Regions from separate parts of the Streptomyces sp. NPDC046925 genome, predicted to be linked through region 2. Evidence: riboswitches for the same ligand, from Rfam matches in the RefSeq annotation. Region 2 holds a riboswitch; the other holds the start of a gene.
The links. A riboswitch is a leader RNA that binds a small molecule or an ion and turns the genes downstream of it on or off. The one in region 2 is predicted to bind glycine.
Positions count from the first base shown of each region.

Region 1 (4,185 bases), on a different contig from region 2:
GACCGCGATGCCAAGCTGCGGGGGCAGGCCGCGCGCGAACTCCACGGCGGGTGCCACGGTGCAGCCCATGCGGCCGCCGGTGGCCTGCCGGAACTGCTGCTCGGAGCTGAAGACGGGGACGTAGGCCTGGCCCTCGATCTCCAGCGTGGGCAGATCGAGGGTGCCGCTCTCCGGCGCCCCGCCGTTCGGCAGCGGGACCCATACGTGGCTGCGGCCGAGCACCTCGACGATGCGGGCGCCCGCGGAGGCCTGCGGCGCCCCCGGCGTGCCCAGGGATGCCGCGAGCACCTCTTCGAGTTCGTTGCCCGGCCATCCCGCGTACGGATGGGGGTGCGCCTGCGCCGGAATGTCCATCTGTCTGTCCAACCCCTGCTCTGTCCCGCTCTGCCTGCGGCACGACCCTAACGCGGCGGGCGGCTCAGTCCTCGAAGCCGATCCCGCGCAGGACGTCCGCCGCCGTCCGGTCGAGCAGGATCGCGGAACCGCAGCCGCGCGGCAGATCGCCCCGCTCGGCGGCGCCGACCAGGCGGCCGATGGTCCTGCGGTGCCGCGCGAAGGCGTACCTCGACACGCCGCGCCCGCGCGAGAGCTGGCCCTCTATGGCAGTGGCCGGCTCCACGTCGAGCAGCAGCAGGTGCAGCGTCGTGCCGCGCCGCGCGGCCTCCCTGGCCAGCCAGCGGCGCACCCACGCCTGGGTGCCGCAGTCGTGCACCACGACGCCCTCGCCGGAGCGCAGGGCGGTGCGCAGGCCCGCGTAGTGCGCGAGGCGGACCAGGGGGCGGTAGACCGCGTACGGCAGCAGGTCCGGCATGCGCAGGGCCCAGCGGTCGCGGGTGTCCTGCGAGTCGATGCGGGGCCCCGCGACGGCTCTGCTCATCAGCGTGGACTTGCCGCTGCCCGGCAGACCGGAGACGACGATCAGGTCGCCCGCGCCGAACGTCAGCCGGTGCGGGCTGTGGCCCGTCCGCTGCCGCAGGTCGCGGACGACGGCCGCGGGCAGGGGGCCGCAGCTCTCCCTGGTGGGGGCGGCGGCCTGTTTGGGCAGGGCCACCCCCGTGCTGGTCGCGTAGACACTCGTCCTGCGCACCGTGATCGGCCTCCCCTAAGCGGTCACGTAACTGCTTCCCGCAGCTTCCCCGGCAAGTGTAAAGAGAAGGTAATGCGGCACAAGGGCATTACTCGATCGGCACTGCCCTGTGACAGGGGCGCGTGCAATGATGTGCGCGCAAACTCCATACAGGCCGTTTGAATCCGCGCGGGAGAGTTCCCGGACGCCGTCGAAAGACGCTCCGGGGCGCCGAAGGAGCAAGTCCCTCCCTTGAATCTCTCAGGCCCCGTACCGCGCGGGCGAGGCACATCTGAAAAGCGGGCCGCCCCGGCGGCTCCACCCAAGGTGCAAGTCATGACCCCCTTTACGGACGGTCGTGGTGAACCTCTCAGGTTCCGATGACAGATGGGGAGGATCGACCTCGCCCGTCATGCCCTGGGAGTTCCCCCTATGAGTACCGTCCCCCGTCTGACCGCCCTCGATGCCGTGCATCGTGCGCTCGGCGCGACCATGACCGACTTCGCGGGCTGGGACATGCCGCTGCGCTACGGCAGCGAGCGCGACGAGCACGTCGCCGTGCGCACCAAGGCCGGTCTCTTCGATCTCTCCCACATGGGCGAGATCACGGTCACGGGCCCCGAGGCCGTCGACTTCCTGAACTTCTCGCTGGTGGGCAACATCGGCTCCATCGGTGTCGGCCGCGCCCGCTACACGATGATCTGTGCCGAGGACGGCGGGATCCTGGACGACCTGATCGTCTACCGGCTCGGCGAGCCCGACGCCCCCGAGTACATGATCGTCGCCAATGCCTCGAACGCCCAGAACGTCCTGAACGAGCTGAGCAATCGCGCCGAGGAGTTCGACGTCGAGGTCCGCGACGACCGCGACGCGTACGCGCTGCTCGCCGTCCAGGGCCCCGAGTCCCCCGGCATCCTGAAGTCACTCACGGACGCGGACCTGGACGGCCTGAAGTACTACGCGGGCCTGCCCGGCACGGTCGCGGGCGTGCCCGCGCTGATCGCCCGCACGGGTTACACCGGCGAGGACGGCTTCGAGCTCTTCGTGGCCCCCGGTGACGCCGAGAAGCTCTGGGGCGCGCTGATGGAGGCGGGCACGCCCGTCGGCATGGTCCCGGCCGGGCTCTCCTGCCGCGACACGCTCCGCCTGGAGGCGGGCATGCCGCTGTACGGGCACGAGCTGACCGCCGGGCTGACGCCCTTCGACGCGGGCCTGGGCCGGGTCGTGAAGTTCGAGAAGACCTCGATGTCCGAGAACTTCGTGGGCCGCGCCGCGCTCGCGGCCGCCGCCGAGCGCGCCGAGACCGCTCCCCCGCGCAAGCTGGTGGGCCTGATCGCCGAAGGCCGCCGCATCCCGCGCGCGGGCTTCGCCGTGGTCGCCGACGGCAAGGTCATCGGCGAGGTCACCTCCGGCGCGCCGTCCCCGACGCTGGGCAAGCCGATCGCCATCGCGTACGTCGACGCGGCGCACGCGGCCCCCGGCGCCGCGTCTTCATCGGGTGTCGGCGTGGACATCCGTGGCACCCACGAGCCCTACGAGGTCGTGGCGCTGCCCTTCTACAAGCGCCAGAAGTGACACGTCCGGCCCTGTGGTAAGCCGGAAGTGACCCCACGCACATCATCCCCGTTCCGCAGCACCCACCCGCGTACAGGAGAATTCAGGTCATGAGCAACCCCCAGCAGCTGCGTTACAGCAAGGAGCACGAGTGGCTCTCGGCCGCCGAGGACGGTGTGGCGACGGTCGGTATCACGGAGCACGCCGCCAACGCGCTCGGTGACGTCGTCTTCGCCCAGCTCCCCGAGGTCGGTGACACGGTGACCGCGGGCGAGACGTGCGGCGAGCTGGAGTCGACCAAGTCGGTCAGCGACCTGTACTCGCCGGTGACCGGTGAGGTCGTCGAGTCGAACCAGGACGTCGTGGACGACCCCTCACTCGTCAACTCCGCCCCGTTCGAGGGTGGTTGGCTCTTCAAGGTGCGCGTCTCGGAGGAGCCGAAGGACCTGCTCTCCGCAGACGAGTACACCGAGTTCTCCGGCAGCTGAAGCCCCCCGAAGACCCCTAGGGACCACCTGATGTCGCTTCTCAACACCCCTCTCCACGAGCTGGACCCGGACGTCGCCGCCGCCGTCGACGCCGAGCTCCACCGTCAGCAGTCCACCCTGGAAATGATCGCTTCGGAGAACTTCGCTCCCGTCGCGGTCATGGAGGCCCAGGGCACGGTCCTCACCAACAAGTACGCCGAGGGCTACCCCGGCCGCCGCTACTACGGCGGCTGCGAGCACGTCGACGTCGCCGAGCAGATCGCGATCGACCGGCTCAAGGACCTGTTCGGCGCCGAGTACGCCAACGTCCAGCCGCACTCGGGCGCCTCCGCCAACCAGGCCGCCCTCTTCGCCATCGCCAAGCCCGGCGACACGATCCTCGGCCTTGACCTGGCGCACGGCGGCCACCTCACCCACGGCATGCGCCTGAACTTCTCCGGCAAGCAGTTCAACGTGGTCCCGTACCACGTCGACGAGGCCGGTCTGATCGACATGGCCGAGGTCGAGCGCCTGGCCAAGGAGAGCAGCCCCAAGGTCATCATCGCGGGCTGGTCCGCCTACCCGCGTCAGCTGGACTTCGCCGAGTTCCGCCGGATCGCCGACGAGGTCGGCGCGTACCTGTGGGTCGACATGGCGCACTTCGCCGGGCTCGTCGCCGCGGGGCTGCACCCCAACCCGGTGCCCTTCGCGGACGTGGTGACCTCCACCACGCACAAGACGCTGGGCGGCCCGCGCGGCGGCATCATCCTGGCCCGCAGCAAGGAGTTCGCCAAGAAGCTGAACTCCGCGGTCTTCCCGGGCTTCCAGGGCGGCCCCCTGGAGCACGTGATCGCGGCCAAGGCCGTCTCCTTCAAGGTCGCGGCCTCCGAGGAGTTCAAGGAGCGCCAGCAGCGCACCCTGGACGGCGCCCGCATCCTGGCCGAGCGCCTGGTACAGGACGACGCGAAGGCCGTCGGCGTCGACGTCCTGTCCGGCGGCACGGACGTGCACCTGGTCCTGGTGGACCTGCGCAACTCCGAGCTCGACGGGCAGCAGGCCGAGGACCGCCTCCACGAGGTCGGCATCACGGTCAACCGC
Region 1 is NZ_JBEYWZ010000025.1:40,098-44,282, reverse strand. Features, by position in the region: gene ABZ906_RS45460 (enhanced serine sensitivity protein SseB) at 1-354, opposite strand, end outside; gene ABZ906_RS45455 (AAA family ATPase) at 419-1,093, opposite strand; glycine riboswitch at 1,247-1,352, shown strand; gene gcvT (glycine cleavage system aminomethyltransferase GcvT) at 1,499-2,641, shown strand; gene gcvH (glycine cleavage system protein GcvH) at 2,731-3,108, shown strand; gene glyA (serine hydroxymethyltransferase) at 3,139-4,185, shown strand, end outside.
Region 1: linked by a shared signal. The riboswitch ahead of gcvT (glycine cleavage system aminomethyltransferase GcvT) and the one ahead of gcvP (aminomethyl-transferring glycine dehydrogenase) in region 2 are both predicted to bind glycine.

Region 2 (4,185 bases):
TCGCCCGACGAGGTCCACGATCTGCTCCAGGGCGGCCAGGGCGTCTTCGGTATCGCCGTGGGCGTGGTGTGGCGGGACGTCGAAGCGGCGCTCTCGCAGCTCCACGGCGAGCGGATCGACACCGGGGAGACCCTGCTGCGGCAGAACCCCGCCGATGAGCTCGCGAGGCGGCGCAACAGGGCCGTGTGAGGCGGCCGTGACGGCCCCGGCGGGTGCGGAGTTCGGGGTGGCGTCCCGGGGGCGTTGTCAGTGGCGTAGGGCAGCATCAGAGGTGTGAGAACCGCGCCCACGATCCTGCATCTCGACATGGATGCCTTCTACGCGTCTGCAGAGCAGGCCGCGAAGCCGAGTCTGCGCGGGAAAGCCGTGGTCGTGGGCGGCCTCGGACCGCGGGGCGTGGTGGCCACCGCCTCGTACGAAGCGCGCAAGTTCGGGGTGCACTCGGCGATGCCCATGGGGCAGGCGCGGCGCCTGGCGCCCAACGCCGCCTATCTCGTGCCGCGCTTCGGGCTCTACCGCGAGATCAGCGACCAGGTGATGACGCTGCTGCGGGAGCTGTCGCCGCTGGTGGAGCCGCTGAGCCTGGACGAGGCCTTCGTCGACCTGGAGGCGGGCGGCGTGGCCGACGACCAGGCGTCGGCGCTGGCCGTGGGCGAGCGGTTGCGGGCGGACATCAAGGCGGTGACCGGGCTCGCGGGGTCCGTCGGGCTCGCCGCGTCCAAGATGCTGGCGAAGATCGCCTCGGAGGAGGCCAAGCCGGACGGGCTGCGCCTCATAGTGCCGGGGACCGAGCGGGACCTGCTCGGGCCGATGCCGGTGCGGACGCTGCCCGGTGTCGGGCCCGCCACCGGCGACCATCTGCGGCGGGGCGGGATCACGACGGTGGGGGAGATCGCCGAGGCCGGCGAGGACGAGCTCGTACGGCTCTTGGGGAAGTCGCACGGCAGCGCGCTGTACGCGATGGCGCTCGCGCGGGACGAGCGGCCCGTGGTGGCGGAGCGGGAGTCGAAGTCGGTCAGCGTCGAGGACACGTACGACGTGGACATCCATGACCGGGTGCGGGTCAGGGGCGAGGTGGCGCGGCTCGCCGACCGGTGTGTGGAGCGGCTGCGGGCCGCGGGGCACTCGGGGCGGACCATCGTGCTGAAGGTGCGGCGGTTCGACTTCTCGACCCTGACGCGCTCCGAGACGCTGCGCGGGCCGACGGACGACCCCGGGGTGGTGCGGGAGGCCGCCGCGCGGCTTCTGGAGGCCGTGGACACCACCGGGGGCGTGCGGCTCCTGGGGGTGGGGGTCACGGGGCTCGCCGACTACACGCAGGAGGATCTTTTCGCGCAGGCCCAGGCGCAGGCCGAGGCGGAGGCGCGGGCCGAGGCGCGGGCTCTGGCCGGAGGCCCTGAGCCGGGGCACGGCGTGGACGCGGGAGGAGCGGCAGGGGCGGGGGAAGCGGCGGAGGGGGTCACGAAGGCCGCGGAGGGGGGCGCGGAGGCCGCGCAGGAGGCTTCCGTCGAGGAGGTGCCGCTCGGTGCGCGGCGGTGGGCCGCCGGGCACGACGTGCGGCATGCCCGGTACGGGCACGGGTGGGTGCAGGGCAGCGGCCTGGGGCGGGTGACGGTTCGCTTCGAGACGCCGGAGTCGTCGGTGCCGGGGCGGGTGCGGACGTTCCGGACCGATGATCCGGCGCTTGAGCTTGCGGAGCCGTTGCCGCTGGTGGCTCCGCCGGGGGACGGGGCTGAGCCGTGCTCCCGGGTGTAGCGGTGCCCGGTGGGGCGGGCCCGGCGCGGGCGGTCAGGTGCTCTCCTGGCCTGCGATTTTGCCGAAGTCCTGGTCCGGTGGGGGCGGTGACTGCGGGGGTGTGACGTCCAGACCGTAGTGGTGGTAGAGCTGGAGTTCCTGCTCGGGGGAGAGGTGGCGGCCCACGCCGAAGTCGGGGGCGTCCTTGATCAGGGACCGTTCGAAGGGGATGCGCAGGGTGCCGTCGCTCCTGAGCTCGCTGGGCTCCAGGGGCACGAACGCGTCCCGGCTGAACAGTCCCGTGCGTATGGCCGCCCACTCCGGGGCGCCGGTGGCGTCGTCGAGATAGACCTCGTCGATCGTGCCGATCTTGGCCCCGTTCAGGTCGAACGCCTTCCGGCCGATCAGGTTGCGCGGATCGATATCGGTCTGCACGGTCCCTCCAACTGGTCGAGGCTTGTCGAAGTGGGGCGTAACTCATCCTTGTTCGTTCGTAATCACTACGAAAGAGCACTTCGGGGCAGGCGGCCACTCGAGGGATGGGCCACGGTCCTCGCTGGTAGGCTGGCGGATGGCTGCTGACCCCGTGCGGGAGAGCTCTCCGGTCACCACACCGGGGGCGCCGAAGGAGCAACTCCTCCCCGGAATCTCTCAGGCCCCTGTACCGCACGGACGAGGTCACTCTGGAAAGCAGGGCGGGCGTCGGGCGGGCACGTTCGGAACCCTTCCTCACCGACGGTGAAAGCCGGTACGGCGCCTCTCGCGGGGCACGGCCCGGTGAAACTCTCAGGTTGAGATGACAGAGGGGGAGGCCGTCCGGGTACCCGTGCCGTGGTGCCCCTCGCAGGTCGCGTCAGACCAGGAGGCCTCCGCAATGACCGCCACCCCTCGCATCCCGCTTTCAGAGCTCGAGCAGGGCATTCCCTTCGAGCAGCGGCACATCGGCCCCGATGTGGAAGCACGGGCCAAGATGCTCGCGCAGGTCGGATACGGCTCGCTCGACGAGCTGACCGCCGCCGCAGTGCCGGATGTGATCAAGAACGCCGAGGCGCTGAAGCTGCCCGGAGCGCGTACCGAGGCCGAGGTCCTGGCCGAGCTGCGCTCCCTCGCGGACCGTAACCAGGTTCTCGATTCCATGATCGGGCTTGGCTACTACGGGACCTTCACGCCGCCCGTGATCCTGCGGAACGTCATGGAAAACCCGGCGTGGTACACCGCTTACACGCCCTACCAGCCCGAGATCTCCCAGGGCCGCCTCGAGGCGCTGCTCAACTTCCAGACCGTCGTCGCCGAGCTGACCGGGCTTCCCACCTCCGGTGCCTCGCTGCTCGACGAGGGGACGGCCGCCGCCGAGGCCATGGCCCTCTCGCGGCGCATGGGCAAGGTCAAGGACGGTGTCTTCCTCGTCGACGCCGACACGCTGCCGCAGACCGTCGCCGTGATCCAGACCCGCGCCGAGCCGACGGGCGTCGAGGTCGTAATCGCCGATCTGAGCGAGGGCATCCCCGCCGAGGTCGCCGAGCGCGGTGTCGTCGGCGTCCTGATCCAGTACCCCGGCGCCTCCGGTGCCGTGCGGGACATCAAGCCCCTCATCGAGCAGGCGCACGAGCTCGGTGCCATAGTCTCCGTCGCCGCCGACCTGCTCGCCCTGACGCTGCTCACCTCGCCCGGTGAGCTCGGGGCCGACATCGCGGTGGGCACCACGCAGCGCTTCGGCGTGCCGATGGGCTTCGGCGGCCCGCACGCCGGCTACATGGCGGTGCGCGAGAAGTTCGCCCGCAGCCTGCCCGGGCGGCTCGTCGGTGTCTCCGTCGACGCCGACGGCAACAAGGCCTACCGGCTCGCCCTGCAGACCCGTGAGCAGCACATCCGCCGCGAGAAGGCCACCAGCAACATCTGTACCGCTCAGGTGCTGCTCGCCGTGATGGCCGGAATGTACGCGGTCTACCACGGGCCCGACGGCCTCAAGGCCATCGCGCGGCGCACGCACCGCTACGCGACCGTGCTCGCCGCGGGCCTCACCGCGGGCGGGGTCGAGGTCGTGCACGGCGCCTACTTCGACACCCTGACCGTGCGGGTGCCGGGCCGGGCCGAGCAGCTCGTCTCCGCGGCCCGCGAGGGCGGCGTCAACATCCACCAGGTCGACGCCGACCACGTATCCCTGGCCTGCGACGAGACCACCACACGCCACCAGCTGACCGCGATCTGGACGGCGTTCGGCGTCGAGGCCGACGTCGAGGCGCTCGACGCGGAGACCGAGGACACGCTCCCGGCCGGGCTGCTGCGCGAGGACGACTACCTCACGCACCCCGTCTTCCACCAGTACCGCTCCGAGACGGCCATGCTGCGCTACCTGCGCAAGCTGTCCGACCGGGACTACGCGCTCGACCGCGGCATGATCCCGCTGGGCTCCTGCACCATGAAGCTCAACGCGACCACCGAGATGGAGCC
Region 2 is NZ_JBEYWZ010000014.1:242,080-246,264, reverse strand. Features, by position in the region: gene ABZ906_RS38695 (MerR family transcriptional regulator) at 1-189, shown strand, start outside; gene ABZ906_RS38690 (DNA polymerase IV) at 274-1,755, shown strand; gene ABZ906_RS38685 (PRC-barrel domain-containing protein) at 1,789-2,169, opposite strand; glycine riboswitch at 2,314-2,411, shown strand; gene gcvP (aminomethyl-transferring glycine dehydrogenase) at 2,609-4,185, shown strand, end outside.